Regions from separate parts of the Yersinia sp. 2541 StPb PI genome, predicted to be linked through region 2. Evidence: predicted binding sites of a transcription regulator. Region 2 holds the regulator's gene; the other holds the start of a gene.

Region 1 (9,639 bases), 380 kb from region 2:
AAAGCACGGGCTACCGGCAGCAGCTCGTCGTTGGACAGATTTTGCAGCGTGGTCAGCAGTTCTTGACGGCTCGCTTCATTACCAGCACGCGAAGATTTGGATAATTTACGGATGGTTTCTACTTTTTCAAGGATGTGTTCACCAAGCGCTTCTTTGATGGTGTCCCCGAGTAGCGTACCGAGCATACTGACGTTACTTCGCATTGCGGAATATTGTTCGTTCATATGACCCCTGACCCATATCCCCTTCGCCCTTGACGCCGCAGGGTGGTTAGCGACGCTTACTCACCTGAATCACTGACCGGTGTCAGCTTATCGGGATTAATGAGCCTCAAAGAGGCTCACCCTGCGGGCTAGCATAAATGCTGTTCAAATCGGTCTTCAACCGATTTGTCTTTCACTTGCTGCCTACCTGCAACGCCAATGACTTTGGGTATAAACTTTTATGGTTTCTTTTTGTAAATTAATTTCACCCAAAAGGCCGAGATGGACAATTCCACTCGCCACGTTCAATTCCATACTCCAATTGACACTATTTTTAGCAAAAAAACATCAATTTTAGGGATATTGCTGAAATTTAATTACCAAGGTCAGGTTATCAGTCTTCCTAATAGGCAAAATTGATCGCCTACCCCATAAGAGGTAATTACTGCTGGCAGAAATGGTCAACCAACTGACCAATCAGCTCGCGGGTTGGCTCGATAAAGGCCATATCGATAAATTCATCTGGCTGATGGGCTTGATCGATCGAACCGGGTCCCAGCACCAGAGTTGGGCACACTTGCTGGATAAACGGCGCTTCGGTGCAGTAGTTCACCACCGCGGTACGCTCACCCAATAATTTCTCGATAACCCCTACCATATGGTGATCGGTTGGGCATTCATAGCCTGGGATCGGTGGATGCAGTTCGTCAATGCTCAAACGGCCTGGCCAGCGCTGGCTTACCGGTGTCAGCGCTTCGGTCATTAACTCATTCAGATCACTTAATGTCAGGCCCGGCAACGGGCGGATATCCATATGCAATTCGCAGCAAGCACAGATACGGTTTGCCGCATCACCGCCGTTAATATGACCAAAATTCATGGTGGGATACGGAATAGTAAACGCCGGATTGTGATAACGCTCTTGCAACTTGGTGCGTAGCTTCATCAATTGAGTGATAGATTCATGCATTAAATCAATGGCATTCACCCCACGTGCCGGATCGCTAGAATGCCCAGACTGACCGGTAATTCGGATAGCATTGGAAATATGCCCTTTGTGCGCCCGCACCGGTTGCAGCGAGGTTGGCTCACCGATAATGGCAAAATCTGGGCGCAACTGGCTGGAGGCGGCAAAGTAGCGCGCGCCTGCCATGGTGGTTTCTTCATCGGCGGTTGCCAGAATATACAGCGGCTTGCTCAGTTTGCTGGCATCGATATCGCGCACCGCATCCAGAATAAAGGCGAAAAAGCCTTTCATGTCGGCGGTACCCAAACCATACAACTTATTGTCATGTTCGGTCAGGGTGAACGGTGAGCGCGTCCAACGCCCTTCATCAAAAGGCACTGTATCGGTATGACCCGCCAGCAATAATCCACCATTGCCTTCTCCAATGCTGGCAAGCAGATTAAATTTGTGGCGTGTATCGGGCACGGGTTGGATCTCGACACGAAAACCCAAGTCTGCAAACCATCCGGCCAACAAGTTGATTAACGCCTCATTACTTTGATCGAGAGCGCTATCGGTTGCGCTGATCGATGGCGTCGCGATTAACGCCCGATACAGCTCAATAAATGGAGGTAATTTCATCTTCACTGTTGACAGCCTTTGGTTAGGATAGTATCAATATTCATGCAGTAATTATGAATAAAAATACATTAAGCTTGAGCGTAAGGGAACCGAAAAACACCCTTAAATTTACGAAAATGTCAACGCTCAATCACGAGGGGAACAGCAAAACCTTGCTGAAAACCCAAATACCGGTTTTGACTACTTATGTCTTTATACCGAATTACATTTTTATACCCAAAGTACTTGGAGTTGCAGGTAGGCGGCAAGTGAGTAATAAGCACTGCTGCAACGTCAAGTAAGCAGGGTAAGGTGAACTGAACCCATGTTGAATACGCTAATTGTTGGTGCCAGTGGTTATGCCGGAGCGGAGCTTACGGCTTACCTGAGTCGTCACCCACATATGAACATAACCGGTTTAACGGTTTCAGCGCAAAGTGCAGATGCAGGAAAATTACTTTCTGACCTGCATCCGCAGCTAAAAGGCATTATTGATCTCCCGCTGCAACCCTTGGTGGATGTGGCTCAGGCGGCAAAAGGGGTTGATGTTGTGTTCCTCGCTACCGCCCACGAGGTCAGCCATGATTTAGCGCCGCAATTTTTAGCTGCCGGTTGTGTAGTATTCGATCTCTCCGGTGCGTTTCGGGTTAAAGATACGGCGTTTTACCGTCAGTATTATGGTTTTGAACATAAACATCCCGATTGGCTGGATAAAGCCGTCTATGGGCTTGCTGAATGGCAGGCAGAAGAGATTAAGCAGGCACAGTTGATCGCGGTACCAGGCTGTTATCCAACCGCATCGCAATTAGCGCTTAAGCCGTTGGTTGATAGCAAATTATTGAATGAAGCACAGTGGCCGGTGATTAATGCGGTCAGTGGCGTCAGCGGCGCAGGGCGTAAGGCCAGTATCGGCAACAGTTTCTGTGAAGTGAGTTTACAGCCCTACGGCTTGTTTAATCATCGTCATCATCCAGAAATTGTGGCTCACCTTGGCACGCCAGTTATTTTTACCCCGCACTTGGGTAATTTCGCCCGGGGCATTTTGGCGACCATTACCTGCCGTCTGAACGCGGGTATTACGGCGCAAGATATTGCCGACGCGTATCACCATGCTTATCAGGATAAACCGCTGGTGCGGTTGTATCAGCAGGGTGTTCCCGCGTTGAAAGCGGTGGTTGGTTTGCCTTTCTGCGATATTGGTTTCTCGGTGCAAGGCGAACATTTAATTATTGTCGCTACTGAAGATAACCTACTGAAAGGTGCGGCAGCTCAGGCTGTACAATGCATGAATATACGTTTTGGTTTTACAGAAACCGAGTCTCTGTTGTGGGGCAAGGTAAGTCACTAGCCGAAATTGCTGGTTGCGGTCATGCCTGTAAACCCATAAATTTTACCCGATTAAATAAGGCGCAAAAATGATGAATCCGTTAGTCATTAAATTAGGTGGCGTGTTGCTCGACAGCGAAGAAGCGCTGGAACGCCTGTTTACTGCATTGGTGACTTATCGCGAAAAGCATGAGCGCCCGCTAGTGATTATGCACGGTGGCGGTTGTCTGGTTGACATTCTGATGAAAAAACTCGCTTTGCCAGTAGTGAAGAAAAACGGCTTACGCGTCACCCCTGCTGATCAGATTGATATCATTACCGGCGCACTGGCTGGCACCGCTAACAAAACCCTGCTGTCTTGGGCGGTGAAACATAATATTAATGCTGTTGGCTTGTGTCTGGGCGATGGTGGAACCGTCTCGGTAACGCTACTGGATGCCGAGCTGGGGCATGTGGGTAATGCTCAGCCGGGATCACCTACTTTGGTGAATACCTTGCTGGCTGCGGATTACATGCCCATTATCAGCTCCATTGGTATTACTGCCGACGGCCAACTGATGAATGTGAATGCCGATCAGGCAGCCACCGCGTTAGCCGCCACCCTTGGGGCAGATTTGATCTTGTTGTCTGATGTTAGTGGCATACTGGATGGTAAAGGCCAACGGATTGCTGAAATGACGGCGCAAAAGGCCGAGCAACTCATTGCTCAAGGCATCATCACCGATGGTATGGTAGTTAAAGTGAACGCAGCACTGGATGCAGCACGCTCACTAGGCCGCCCGGTAGATATTGCCAGTTGGCGTCATGCGGATCAGTTACCGGCACTGTTTAATGGTGAGCCAATTGGCACACGTATTCTGGCCTAAATACCCTTCTTATTTGAAGTTGCAGCGCTGTTAGCGGCTCTTACTCACCCGAATCACTGACTTGAGTCAGCTCAACGGGATTCGTGCGTTTGCTGCCTTGCTGCCACTCCAACTACTTTGGGTATATTATGAGTTTTTATTCTGAAACTAGGGAAGAAAGATTATGGCATTGTGGGGCGGGCGGTTCAGTCAGGCGGCAGATCAGCGTTTCAAGCAATTCAACGATTCACTGCGGTTTGATTATCGGCTGGCGGAGCAGGATATTATCGGTTCTGTTGCCTGGTCGAAAGCGCTGGTGACGGTTGGGGTATTAACGGCTACCGAACAGCAACAACTGGAACAGGCACTTGATGCATTGCAAAAAGAAGTGCAGGCCGATCCGCAGGCTATCTTGCACAGTGATGCTGAAGATATTCACAGTTGGGTCGAAACCAAACTGATTGATAAAGTTGGCGATTTAGGTAAAAAACTGCATACCGGCCGTAGCCGTAATGATCAGGTGGCGACCGATCTGAAATTGTGGTGCAAATTCCAGATTACTGAATTACAAACTGCGGTTAAGCAGTTGCAGCAGGCGCTGGTTGCCACAGCCGAAGCGAATCAGGATGCCGTCATGCCGGGTTATACCCACTTGCAACGTGCTCAACCGGTGACTTTTGCTCACTGGTGTCTGGCGTATGCAGAAATGCTGTCGCGTGACCAAAGCCGACTGCAAGATACCCTGACGCGCTTGGATGTCAGCCCATTGGGCAGTGGGGCATTGGCAGGTACTGCCTATGACATCGATCGCGAACAACTGGCTAGCTGGTTAGGTTTCGCCTCTGCCACTCGCAACAGCCTCGACAGTGTTTCAGACCGCGACCACGTCTTAGAGCTACTGTCTGATGCCAGCATCGGCATGGTGCATTTGTCTCGTTTTGCTGAGGATCTGATCTTCTTCAACAGTGGCGAAGCGGCTTTTGTTGATTTATCGGATCGTGTGACCTCCGGTTCTTCCTTGATGCCACAGAAGAAAAACCCAGATGCGTTGGAATTAATCCGTGGTAAATGTGGCCGGGTACAAGGTGCATTGACCGGAATGATGATGACGTTGAAAGGCTTGCCTCTTGCTTATAACAAAGACATGCAGGAAGACAAAGAAGGGCTGTTTGATGCGTTGGATACCTGGCTCGATTGCCTGCATATGGCGGCGCTGGTATTAGACGGTATTCAGGTAAAACGGCCACGTTGTAAAGAAGCGGCAGAACAGGGTTACGCCAATGCCACTGAACTGGCTGATTATCTGGTCGCCAAGGGCGTACCCTTCCGTGAGGCGCACCATATTGTTGGTGAAGCGGTCGTTGAAGCTATTCGTCAGGGTAAAGCGCTGGAAGCACTCTTGCTGGCTGATTTGCAGAAGTTCAGCGCAGTGATTGGCGATGATGTTTATCCGATTCTGGCATTGCAATCTTGCCTGGATAAACGTGTTGCTAAAGGTGGGGTCTCACCACAGCAAGTGGCTTCTGCTATTGTCGAAGCGAAAGCACGCCTAATTTAATTAGTTAGCTATTAATATTGATAATGGGCCGCTTTATAGTGGCCCATTTTACATTTAAACGTATTTGAAATAATTTACATGTTATTTTTCATATTGTTTTATTTTGATTGACGTTACTCTAACGATTATTTTTCTTATTTAATCTACGTTATAAAACCAATATTTTCAGCCTAATAAGATTTTAATTTTAATATTCAGTTGAGTTTATACCTCTTAGTGATTATGATAATCATTATCAACCAGTGGCGTTGTAGTGAAACCTCTACTAAGATTAAAAATAGAGACATATAATTCAAAATAGCCGAAAACCTATTTTATTCCTGCATTACCTGATCCATTAATAAAGTGGCTGGGCTGCTATTAGATTTAATTCTTTATGATTTTTCTATTTTGAAAAAGGTCAGTCATATCGTTAATAGATAATGACTTTCCTTTGTTCAAACATCTCTGGTTATCCGGCATTAGATTTATTGCTGGCCATTATCACGTCTGCTATTCAAGAACTAAAATAGTTAACAGGTTAATTATATTCATATCGTAAGGATGAAATCTAATAAATGGACAATATAGTGAGAGATAAAAGAAAAATAATAACCTCAATGAATAAAATTGCCCTTGGTATATTTATAGCTCTGGCAACAGCGCAAGGCTATTCTGGCAAAGTTCGTGCGGAGGCAACGGTAACCCCTTCGGCTGAAAATGATATGCTATTGGATAAACTCAAGGTAGAAGGAGCGAATAACTCCCAGGACGGTGACTGGGTATATGATGAGCTGCACTCAGTCAGTGAAATCTCTCGCGAACAATTGGATAATCGCCCTGCCCGCCATGCGGCAGATATATTGGAACAAACTCCCGGTGTCTATTCCAGCGTCAGCCAGCAAGACCCCGCGCTTTCCGTGAATATCCGTGGTATCCAAGACTACGGCCGCGTCAATATGAATATTGACGGCATGCGGCAAAACTTTATGAAAAGCGGTCATGGTCAGCGCCATGGTGTGATGTATATCGATCCAGAAATATTGAGTAGTGTTGTGATTGAAAAGGGGGCCACCAGCGGTATGGGCGGTGCTGGCGTCATTGGTGGGGTTGCCACCTTTAATACAGTCAATGCCAGTGATTTCCTCGAACCGGGCAAAGAACTGGGGGGGCAAATACGTGCCATGACCGGTGATAATGGCACTCAGTTTATTGGTGGTGGTGTCCTGGCGCTGGGTAATGAATATGGTGATCTATTAATTGCTGCCAGTGAGCGCAATCTAAAAGATTATTGGCCCGGCAATAAAGGGGATATTGGTGCTCTTCGTTTTGGCAGAGAAGCCGCCCCAGTTTTAGGCAGAGAAATTACAAATAACAAAGTTGAATTTGCCAACTATAAAATGAGCTCACGGCTCGCTAAACTGGGCTGGAATTTGCCCGCCGACCAACGGCTGGTACTCAGCTATTTGCAAACGCAAATAAATAGCCCCAATGCCAGTATGTTAACGCAGATTGTCGATAAGTCAGATCCCTACCGTAGAATTAAAATGGGCTGGAAAAAGAGCAGCGTAAGTGATGTGCTGAACCGTAGTATAGGGTTGGATTATAGCCTCAAGCCTGAACATATTGCCTGGCTGGATGTGGCGGCTAAAATCTATTACGTTGATACCAATGATGAAACCGATACCCTGTGTTCTGATGCCGTTTTTTGTAAAAAGTTTTGGACTCAAACCCGTTTGAACACCCGTGGTTTACAACTGCAAAATACCAATTACTTTACCTTCGCCGACCACCATCAATTACAAGTCAAATATGGCCTCGAGTGGTTTAGTGACCGCTCCACCGGCAACTCAACTCAAGAAACAATGCTGGGTGTCACCCCACCCGGCAAGCGCACCATGACCAGCACCTTTGCCCAGTTGAATTACGAACATGCAGACTGGCTGCGGCTGGAAGGTGGCCTGCGTTATGATCAATTTCGCTTAAAGGGTAATACCTGGATGCAGAGCAAATCTTTCCTTAGCAACTATTCCCGTGAAAACCCATGCAACACAAAGATACATGAGCAACATCTCGCTGAAAACAGGCGGTGCTCCTATAATAACACGGTCAAAATGACCTGGGATGTGGATCGCCGTGAACAACAGCTTTCGCCCACCTTGGCTATCGGTATCAAACCTGGTGTGCAGTGGCTGGAGTTTTTTGGTAATTACGGCAAATCCTGGCGGCCACCGGCGATTACCGAAGTGCTGGCGACCGGCAGTGCACATGGTCACGGCTGGATTTTGCCCAATCCGTTTCTGGCCGCAGAGCATTCCAAAGCCTGGGAAGCGGGCATTAATATTCAACACAGTAATCTGTTTAGTGAACAAGACCGCCTGGTGGCCAAAATGGCCTACTTTGATACCCGCGTCAGCAATTATATTAATCTTGAATTATCCAAGACCAAACCACTGCTAGGTTACGGTTCCTTTGCAAATGCTACCTACATTAATAATTTATTGGCAGCCCGTTTTCGTGGTCTTGAATATCAATTAAGCTATGACATGGGTTTTTTTTATACCAGTTTAAATTATACCAGAATGATTGGTGTTAATAACTTTTGTTCTAAAAGGGCTTGGTTAGGTGGAGCGCAAACCTTTACATCTAATAAGGATGGTATTTATCCTCTCGAAAATGATAACATGAACAATATGATTGATTGCTTGGCGGGGAATAACTTATTTGGTTCTTCTGCTTATTTGCCCGGTGATCGTGGCAGTTTAACTTTAGGTGGAAGATTATTTGATAAAAAGCTAGATCTCGGCACCATTATTCGCTATAACAAAGGACATCAAGACGCATCGGTTATTAATAGCTACGGCCACGCTAATACCGCTTATGTTGCGGATTGGCCGAAATATACCTTATTTGATCTTTATGCTAGTTATAAGGTAACTAATAATTTAACTTTGCGTAGCACAATAGAAAATATAACTAATCGCGCTTATATAGTCAGTTATGGTGATTCACTTTCTTTTGCGCCAAATCGTGGTCGAACTATTCAGGGCGGTTTTGAATATAAATTTTAGTTATCAATGTTAAATATGAAGCCTTAAATAAACATACTAAATATGAATTTAAAATCTTCAGATGGAATAATAACTTCGTCTGTAGTCACACTGACTCAGTGATGAGTCATATAATGGTTGTTAACAATAAGGAAATTTATCATGACAGTAACGATCCAATATCAAAGCCAATTCAGTAACGACACTCTAACCTCTTATACTCAGCAGTGGGCTACCATTCATGGTGATATAAAAGACACGCAGGCACCAGGCTATGCCAAGGACGTTGGTCAATTTTCTGGCGGGGGGTGGTTTAGTGGTAACCAATATTCAATTGGCAGCTCTCATAGTGGTGCTAGTACTGCAATGATCGTAGAGGGTGATTTGAACTATAATATGGCCCACCATACCTTCCACGGGAAAATGGCAAACTTGGAGTTGGGTAAAAACTTGAAAGATAACTCAGATATCACTGGTAAACAGCTTGACCAAGTGGAAGTGAAATTGAGTGGCATAGATCTGACCGGTGAATTTGACCCTACCAAAACAATGGTAGAAAACCATCAAGGGGATATGCATAAAGCCACCTACGGTTTGATGAGAGGCAATGCAGAACCATTGTTGGAAATCCTCGCCGCTAAGGGTATTGATGTGAATACCCCACTGAAGGATATGCCAATCGCCAGCCAATTTGACGTTATGGCGTCAGATGCACCAATGATTGATACCGTTGGTGTGATTGAAAGCAGCGATATGTTGTTAGCCGCTTAATAAATAGAACCGCCGGGAAAGGATTTTCTGGTTGATTCTCGCTGCTGTGTAATATGTGTCAGTGTATTTGTAATGAGTATAAGTGCGCCACCACCGTACTCTGGTAGATCTGGTTTCTTCTTGGCTGCGGCGGTGGTTCATATTGATATTTTAAATATTAGATTAAAATTCGCAGATTAATTTACCTACAGAATAATATAACTTAATGATGAGTGATATTTTTAATTAAAGGGATTTTAATATGACTGTGACGATTAAGTATCATGAAGAATTTAAAAATGAAACTATCTCTTCTTATACCTACTGGTGGGCCACTGATTTTGGTGATATAGCTCAAAAA
Region 2 (9,639 bases):
CGATTACAGCTCTGATGGCACCACTTTGGGTAAGAATACCGGTGACGACCTCAATGAAGGTAAACCTACATTGCCCCTACTGCATGCCATGCGTAATGGCACCGTGGAACAAGCAGCCATGATTCGACAAGCAATTGAACAAGGCAATGGCCGCCATTTACTCGAACCCGTATTGGCTGCAATGCAGCAGTGTGGCTCACTTGACTATACCCGTCGGCGTGCAGAGGAAGAGGCCGACAAAGCCATTGCTGCGTTACAGATTCTCCCTGAAAGTGAATACCGCCTGGCTCTTGAGGGTTTAGCGCACATTGCAGTACAACGCGCCTTTTGAGAAAGCATTAAGAAACCCGTGCTTTACCGCCCGGGTTTATCTTTTCTGCTATTAATCCAAACGTTTCATCAGTGTTCCTACCCCTTCCCGCAGCAAAAATGCAATAGCTCGCGAGCGCTCAGCATCAGTGAGTTGATTGTAAGCTTCAATCCATATAGCCAATGGGTCATTGCGCTGCACAACATATTCCGGGGGGGTTTCTTTCAAGCGTAAAACACACAGTACATCAGATGGTAGCCCCTCGATAGCGTATTCTACCGCCTTTCCCTGCACCCCAAGTTTACGTCTGCGTTCCCAACCTTCCTTTCTGGCTCGACCATTAACCCCTGCAGGCGTGTTAGGCAATCCGCCAATACCAATAAGCTCAGCAGCGGTAATCCATTGTTTTTTCATATCAATTCTCTATCAATGAGCTGCTGTAGCAATTTCCTGGCACAAAGTGCACATCTGGCGGGCTTAATCGATTCTCAATTGCTCGATCAGGCTTTTAGCTCCTTCACGAAAAATAAAGGTAATAATCTGCTCCCGTTCAGCCTCCGTAAAACGATAGTAAGCCTCTATCCATAGGGCTAATGGGTCTTGCCGTGCTGGCGTATACTGTGCCGGCTCTTCTCTTAAATGTAATGAATTCAGTATGGTGGAAGGTAAACTTTCAACATGATACTCCACCGCCTTCCCTTGAACGCCACGACGACGGCGCTGTTCCCATCCCTCACGTTTCGCCATGAGGTTAATGCCTTGTGGTGATGAGGGTAATCCCTCAAGACCTGCCAGTTCCTTAGCGGCAAACCACTCTTTTTTCATGGTGTTGCTTCCTAATATGCGTTGTGACACAAAAAAGGAATATTTAGAAAACATTTAAAATCTTTTAGAAAATAAATGGTATGATCTTTCTAAATGGTCACTTTCTGTTCACAGTACGATTAACAATGTACTGTTATTTATATCACTAACACGTCAGCTGCTTAGAAAAAAAAAGGATTAAAGATGATTTTAAGGAAATCTGATTGGCACCCAGCAGACATTATTGCCGCACTACGTAAAAAAGGCACAACTTTAGCCGCCCTCTCTCGTGAGGCAGGGTTAAGTTCCTCGACTCTTGCCAATGCGTTAACTCGTCCTTGGCCAAAGGGGGAATGGTTGATTGCCGAATGTTTAGAGATTCATCCTTCCGAAATTTGGCCAACACGCTATTTTGATCCGAAAACAGGGGTTCTTCTTGACCGAAAAGTGAGGATACGGCCGGCTATTCTTCGGGCATAAAAAAACCGCCGATGCATAGCTTCGGCGGTTGATAATATTATCTCAGGGGCAGCTTTAAGCCCCTGCTACTACTTGTTATTGACGAACTGCTCGCCCAACTCAATATCTTTGTGCAATACATCAAGCATGCTTTCTAGCGCTTGCTGTTCAAACGCACTCAATTTGCCAATGTCTTTACGTTCAGCAACACCCTCTTTACCTAACAGGATTGGCTGAGCAAAGAAACGGGCATATTTACCGTCGCCTTCAACGTAAGAACATTCAACAACATTGCTTTCGCCTTGTAGAGCACGAACCAGAGAAAGACCAAAACGTGCCGCAGCCTGCCCCATAGATAGAGTCGCTGACCCGCCACCGGCTTTTGCTTCAACAACTTCAGTACCCGCATTCTGGATACGTTTAGTCAGGTCAGCCACTTCTTGCTCGGTAAAGCTAATGCCTGGAATTTGTGACAACAATGGCAAAATGGTAACACCAGAGTGGCCACCGATAACCGGCACTTCGATATCTTGAGGTTGCTTACCTTTCAGTTCAGCAACAAAGGTATTAGAGCGAATGGTATCCAGTGTCGTAATGCCAAATAATTTATTCTTGTCGTAAACACCGGCTTTTTTCAGTACTTCTGCGGCGATCGCTACTGTCGTGTTAACTGGGTTGGTAATGATACCGATTAATGCTTTCGGGCAAGTACGCGCGATTTGCTCAACCAGATTACGGACGATGCCAGCATTAACATTGAACAGATCTGAACGATCCATGCCCGGTTTACGTGCAACACCCGCAGAAATCAGAACAATATCGGCCCCTTTAAGGGCTGGGGTAGCATCTTCGCCGCTGAAGCCTTTAATATTAACAGCGGTCGGGATATGGCTCAGGTCAACCGCAACACCGGGAGTCACTGGCGCGATATCATATAATGAGAGGTCTGAACCTGAAGGAAGCTGGGTCTTGAGTAGAAGAGCGAGGGCCTGGCCGATACCACCAGCGGCACCGAGAACTGCAACTTTCATCCTATACTCCTTTTTATATTTAATTTAAATTTGCCGTGAATTCATCTATTTAGGCACCTTAATTTATTGTGATTTTAAACACAATCTATTAACAGTCAGATTGAGATATCACGCATCAAAAAGGCGCATAAGACGTATGCATTTTAGAGTAAATCGCTTATTCATTAATGATATAGCGCACATTATTCTAAAATTTACTGAAGTATTCATGACAGGTTAATCGGCGGTTACATTACACCCTTCTGTTACATCAGAACAACATCATTTTAATAACATTTTAGTTACTCGCGCCGAATGTTGATAAAAACTGATTTAGCATAATCGTAACAGTAAGATGATGTGAAAATTTCACCACACCTTGATATCAGTGCTTTTATCGCCAATACTCCATAGTCATGTTGAATAAAAATTCATTTATATGCATAATAATCCTATTCACTATTGACTGATCAAGGCATAGAAAATGCGTAATCCCGCAAAACAAGAAGATCTTATCAAAGCGTTTAAAGCGTTATTGAAAGAAGAGAAATTCAGTTCTCAAGGTGAGATCGTTTTGGCCTTGCAGGAAGAAGGCTTCGAAAATATCAACCAATCCAAAGTTTCACGTATGCTAACCAAATTCGGTGCGGTTAGAACGCGTAATGCCAAAATGGAGATGGTTTACTGCTTACCCGCAGAATTGGGGGTGCCAACAACCAGTAGCCCACTAAAAAATCTGGTCTTGGATGTCGATTATAATGATTCAGTCGTTGTGATTAATACCAGCCCTGGTGCGGCACAACTGATCGCCCGCCTGCTGGATTCATTAGGTAAGGCTGAAGGGATCTTAGGCAGTATTGCTGGTGACGATACCATTTTCACAACGCCTGCCAGAGGTTTTACGGTTAAACAACTGCATGAAGCCATTCTTGGGCTATTCGAACAAGAGCTTTAATTCCACATCTTTATGTCTGATGTATATAGATGCGGCCTTCTGCGCCGCACTGTATCCCTGTCACCGTTATCCGATTAATCATACCTTCATAGCCTTTAACCAGGGCATATAACTACTGATTTCGGTCTAAACCACAAAATAATTCTGCTTATCTCTCCCTTACAGTCAAACCTACCACTGACTAACGCACTTTTAGTCAAAAACGCTTATTCAATTGAAAACATTAAGTTTTTACTTGAACGTGCTGTTTTTTAATCACTTTTTATTCCTTTTAGTTCTTAAAAAGTAGTCACTAGCGATAAAGTGACCTTAAATATTATTAGCTTGCTATTAATATTCTCAGTTACTAGATGTATACTCATTTTCGTGACGTAAATCACACTTCATGCGAAGTGATAAAGAATAAATAGAGGCAATAACATGAATATTAAAACTACCATCGCAACTGCCAGCATTCTCTCTGCACTGTCATTTGGTGTTTTTGCAGCGGATTCTATCAATGAGAGTCAGGCTGAAAAATTACAACCAATGGGCACCATTACCGTCAGTGGCCTTAACGGCGCACCATCCGATATTCGTCAGGCGCTGTCTGATAAAGCTGATGCTATGGGCGCTAAAGCTTACAAAGTGATCGAAGTGCGAGAAGAAAATAACTGGCATGCCACTGCCAAGATTTACCAGTAATTCGCAATAGATAGATCAAAAATGGCGTGAAGCCCAAATCGAAAAAATTAAATAAACAGTAAAAACAATAAACTAAAAGTACCAGAATCATTAAAAGTACTTTTGGATTGTTGAATCTGATTAAGGAAAAATCATGAAAATCAAAACTACTCTGGCAGCCCTGAGTTTACTTTCTGTTGTTGCTTTCGGCGCATCTGCTGCGGAATCAATCAATGCCGCCCAAGCAAGCAAAATGACTGATTTAGGCGCAGTCAGTGTGAGCGCGATTACCGGTGCTCCTTCTGATATTGAGCAGGCCATCGCGAAAAAAGCTGATAGTGAAGGCGCTACGGCATACAAAATCATTGGTATGCATCAAGACAATGGTTGGCACGCCACAGCTAAGATTTACAAATAAGATTAAGCGCCAGCAGTGAAAGTAAATGCCCCGCTCAGAGGGGCATACTTTCGTACCTTGATAATTTATTCAATAGACTGAAAATAAAGATAAATACTAATTTTTAGCTTATTGAATAGAGTATTGATTGCAACAAAGTATTGGCTGAAGTCAGCTCACATCCGAATAATCCCTCGTCTATCCGACGAACCCTTTACCCCCGCTATCGCGGGGGCTTTTTTTATCCGACTTAATCCTGCGATAGAGCTTATTGCTCCGCTTTTTTATCCAAAGCGCTCAGCAATTTGTTATGAATCCCACCAAAACCACCGTTACTCATCACTAGAATGTGATCGCCCAGTTGTGCTGTTTTCACGATCATATCGACTAACGCATCAATATCAGCACTCCAATGTGCAGGCTGAATACAAGCTTCGGCCACTTCCACTACCTGCCAAGGGATATGCTGCGGCTGGAACAGGAACACTTCATCCGCACGGCCTAATGAAGGTGCTAACTCATTTTTACATAGCCCTAATTTCATGGTGTTAGAGCGTGGCTCTAAAACAGCCAAAATACGCGCAGTTCCACCCACTTTACTGCGCAGTGCCGCCAGAGTGGCAAGAATAGCGGTTGGATGGTGAGCAAAATCATCATAAACCGTGACACCATGAGCTTCACCCCGCAATTCCAGCCGGCGACGAGCATTAATAAAATCACCCAGTGCCTTGCAAGCATCGGCGGGTAAAACCCCGACATGACGGGCGGCAGCGATCGCCATCAAACCGTTATGCATATTGTGTTCACCCACCAGTGACCAACTGACCTCGCCCACTAATTTATTATCAAGGAACACTTCATAAACACTGGCATCGGTCGATACTTTGCGCGCCGACCAACTGCCAGTTTCGCCGACCAACTCTTGCTCACTCCAGCAGCCCATCGCCATCACTTGCTTCAGGTGATTATCATTATCCGGCACGATGATTTTCCCTTTCCCTGGCACTAAACGTACCAGATGATGGAATTGCTTCTGGATAGCTTTCAGATCGTCAAAAATATCCGCATGATCGAACTCAAGGTTATTCATAACCAGCGTTCTTGGGCTGTAGTGAACAAACTTAGAGCGCTTATCAAAGAAGGCGCAATCATATTCATCAGCTTCAATGACAAAGAATGGGCTATTACCTAAACGTGCTGATACATCAAAATTACCCGGCACTCCGCCAATGACGAATCCCGGTTCATAACCACAGGCTTCCAGAATCCAGGTCACCATACCCGCAGTGGTGGTTTTTCCGTGTGTACCCGCCACCGCTAATACCCAACGCTCTGGCAATACATGGTCATGTAACCATTGTGGGCCGGAAACATAAGGGATGCCTTGCTCTAATACTGCTTCAACACAAGGGTTACCACGGCTCATGGCATTACCAATGATCACTAAATCCGGGGTGGGACTCAGTTGAGCTGGATCATATCCCTGAATTAAATCGATCCCTTGATTCTCCAGCAACGTGCTCATTGGTGGATACACGTTAGCATCCGCTCCTGTCACTTCATGACCTAATGAGCGGGCCAGCATTGCCAGGCCGCCCATAAAAGTGCCGCAGATACCTAATATGTGAATGCGCATAAATTTTCCGTATTAATAAGCTTCGAGTTTGTAACCATTCTACCGCTCAGAATCAAAGAGAAGAAATGGAATTGCCTATGAATCATTCTCACCTTTGGGCTACACTGCTGCCATCAGGTGTGTTGTTTGTTAATAAATCGATATTTAACCGTAGATCCAGGGATTGAGTCATGAAAACGTTAGGCGAATTCATCGTTGAGAAACAGCTAGACTTCTCTCACGCCACCGGCGAATTAACTGCATTACTTTCAGCAATCAAACTCGGCGCGAAGATTATTCATCGCGATATCAACAAAGCAGGTCTGGTTGATATTTTAGGTGCCAGCGGTGTTTCCAATATTCAGGGCGAAGACCAGATGAAACTGGACTTGTTTGCCAATGAAAAATTAAAAGCGGCCCTAAAAGCGCGTGGCGAAGTTGCCGGTATCGCCTCCGAAGAAGAAGATGATATTGTTATCTTTGATGGTGGCCGGGCAGAAAATGCCAAATATGTCGTTCTGATGGATCCGCTGGATGGTTCTTCAAATATCGATGTGAATGTATCCGTCGGTACTATTTTCTCCATCTATCGCCGCATTACCCCATTTGGTACTCCGATTACCGAAGCTGACTTCCTGCAACCTGGCACTAAACAAGTTGCCGCAGGTTATGTCGTCTACGGTTCTTCAACTATGCTGGTCTATACCACAGGTTACGGTGTCCATACTTTCACTTATGATCCGTCGCTGGGCGTTTTCTGTTTATCCGGCGAAAAAGTGCGTTATCCCGCAACCGGTTGCATGTATTCCATCAACGAAGGGAACTACATTAAATTCCCATTGGGTGTGAAGAAATACATCAAGTACTGCCAGGAGCAAGACGAAGCCACCAAGCGCCCGTATACCTCACGCTACATTGGTTCACTGGTTGCCGACTTCCATCGTAACTTGTTGAAAGGCGGTATTTATATTTACCCAAGCACCGCTAGCCACCCACAAGGGAAACTGCGTTTACTGTACGAATGCAACCCTATGGCCTTCTTGGCAGAACAAGCCGGTGGTAAGGCGACGGATGGGGTGAACCGCATTTTGGATATCGTGCCAGAGAAACTGCATCAGCGCGCACCTTTCTTTGTCGGTACCAAATCCATGGTGGAAGATGCGGAAGGTTTTATTGCCAAATTCCCGGATGAAGAAGCCAAGTAATTTGGGTAAATACAGTTAAAAAAGAGAGCAGCGGCCCCTAAGCCGCTGCTTTTTTATGCTCCAACCGCCAACTCATGATTGTGCAATTTAAACACTGCCATGCTGGCTGACAATGCATTGGCTTGCTCTTCTAATGATCGCGTCGCTGCGGCGGCCTGTTCAACCAATGCGGCGTTCTGCTGGGCAACCTGATCCATTTGCGCAATAGCTACATTCACTTGCTCAATACCGCTACTTTGTTCATAACTTGCGGCTGAGATCTCACGCATCAATGCCGTTACTCGGCTAACTTCATCAGCGATCTCATGCATGGTTTTCCCTGCCGATTCGGCCATGTCTGCGCCCTCCTTCACCCGACTTTGCGACTCAACAATCAGATCTTTGATCTCTTTCGCCGACTGCGCACTGCGTTGTGCCAGATTACGTACCTCACCCGCAACCACAGCAAAACCACGCCCCTGTTCACCGGCTCTGGCGGCCTCAACCGCAGCGTTAAGTGCCAGAATATTAGTCTGAAACGCAATGCCATCAATTACGGCAATAATATCGGAGATACGGCGCGAACTTGTGGTAATTGCCTGCATCTTATCAACCACATGACTCACGGCCTCACTGCCCTTATTGGCAATATCCGATACACTCATCGCCAAGCGATTAGCCTGATCCGAGTTTTCAGCATTCATTTTTACGGTTGAGGTCAACTGCTCCATACTGGCCGCAGTCTGTTCCAAAGAAGACGCCGACTCCTCTGTACGTTCAGCCAAATGACTGTTACCGACAGCTAATTCCCGCGAGCCAATACCAATCTGCCCACCCACATCCCGTACATTACTCACTGACGCCACCAGCGATTGCTGCATCGTCTGTAACGCCTTTGCCAATCGGGCCAATTCAGTGTTGCCCTCACTATTGATACTGTGAGTTAAATCACCAGCAGCTATATATTCCAACTGATGAATTGATTGCACCAACGGCTGCAAAATAATGTATTTGAGCGCAAACCATGCCAGTACCGCAGAGATCAACGTGATCACCCCTGCAGCTATAATGATCGTCAGTTTAATTTTGGCGGCATTGTTTGCGTTGGCGATTTGCAATTGACCAGCATCCAGTGCATAGCTGCGAAAGGCAGTGACATCATTGTTAAAGGCTTTACTAATGTCGGTAATACTCTTTTCCAATACAGCGTAATACTCGTCAGCATACCCCGCCTTGATCGCGGTCAGCATGGGTATTACGCCCTTATCAATATAATTTTTATAACTTTTCTGGATATTTATCGCCAATCCCTGCCCGTCTCCCCGGTCAGATACCGCACTGACAAAACGTGCCATCTCTTTTTGCGATAATGCTAGTGAACCTTCAGCCTGTTTTGCCGTTTGTAATGATTCCTCAATCAGGCCAATTTCTAACTGATGGATCGCCAGAGCTGCTTCAGTTCTGGCGCTTAACGTGGCATTAAAGCTATTAGATAGAGACCCCAGCTCCTCCCCCTGGATTTGATTTATTATTTGCAACGAGCGCGAACTTTCCTGAATTGAATTAATCCCGATAACACTGACAACTAATAAAATCAACGACATAAAGCTTAGCTGGGCAATAAGCCCATTCTTAATGGTAATCTTTTTTAACATCGGTTTTTTTCCGGTTATGTGCAAATGGTTAAGATTACAAAGCGTTAGCATTACAGCGGACGGTCTTATTGTTTGATTAAGTTATCGGCTATACATATGTCAGCTTGAACTCTCACCGGAAAAACAGCTCAAAATAGATACATTTAGCGAATGACGGGATTTTATCTCACTGAAATGGCCCTCACTCAGGCAATCTCACCGCTATCTGACAGTGAAAAGGGCGGGAATTCACAAAAGAGTTGGCTATAATAGCCAGCACTCCATTTCTGGTTTGATAAAAGGAAACCGACATGAGCTTGAACCAAGTACCCGCAGGTAAAGACCTGCCAGAAGATATCTATGTAGTGATCGAAATCCCTGCGAATGCGGATCCGATCAAATATGAAATCGATAAAGAGACTGGCTCGCTGTTTGTAGACCGCTTCATGTCTACTGCCATGTTCTATCCATGTAACTACGGTTATATCAACAACACCCTGTCATTAGATGGCGACCCGGTTGATGTACTAGTGCCAACACCGTATCCGTTGCAACCAGGTTCCGTGATTCGTTGCCGTCCGGTTGGCGTGTTAAAAATGACTGACGAA

The links. Region 2 encodes ArgR, which controls arginine synthesis, uptake and breakdown. Its sites were predicted from a motif close to ANTGAATAAAAATACANT; they were not measured.
Positions count from the first base shown of each region.
Region 1: argC (N-acetyl-gamma-glutamyl-phosphate reductase) is a predicted target of ArgR. The motif match lies at 1,844-1,861, and genes of this name have one in related genera.

Region 1 covers NZ_JAZGQB010000001.1:4,589,203-4,598,841, reverse strand. Annotated here, with positions in the region: gene ppc (phosphoenolpyruvate carboxylase) at 1-224, opposite strand, end outside; gene argE (acetylornithine deacetylase) at 646-1,791, opposite strand; gene argC (N-acetyl-gamma-glutamyl-phosphate reductase) at 2,096-3,118, shown strand; gene argB (acetylglutamate kinase) at 3,189-3,962, shown strand; gene argH (argininosuccinate lyase) at 4,126-5,499, shown strand; gene V1953_RS20615 (TonB-dependent hemoglobin/transferrin/lactoferrin family receptor) at 6,057-8,549, shown strand; gene V1953_RS20610 (heme acquisition protein HasA) at 8,691-9,299, shown strand; gene V1953_RS20605 (heme acquisition protein HasA) at 9,541-9,639, shown strand, end outside.
Region 2 covers NZ_JAZGQB010000001.1:4,205,529-4,215,167, forward strand. Annotated here, with positions in the region: gene ispB (octaprenyl diphosphate synthase) at 1-331, shown strand, start outside; gene V1953_RS18855 (DNA-binding protein) at 383-724, opposite strand; gene V1953_RS18860 (DNA-binding protein) at 788-1,135, opposite strand; gene V1953_RS18865 (helix-turn-helix domain-containing protein) at 1,319-1,594, shown strand; gene mdh (malate dehydrogenase) at 1,663-2,604, opposite strand; gene argR (transcriptional regulator ArgR) at 3,068-3,538, shown strand; gene yhcN (peroxide/acid stress response protein YhcN) at 3,959-4,222, shown strand; gene V1953_RS18885 (YdgH/BhsA/McbA-like domain containing protein) at 4,356-4,619, shown strand; gene mpl (UDP-N-acetylmuramate:L-alanyl-gamma-D-glutamyl-meso-diaminopimelate ligase) at 4,867-6,234, opposite strand; gene fbp (class 1 fructose-bisphosphatase) at 6,405-7,418, shown strand; gene V1953_RS18900 (methyl-accepting chemotaxis protein) at 7,472-9,052, opposite strand; gene ppa (inorganic diphosphatase) at 9,343-9,639, shown strand, end outside.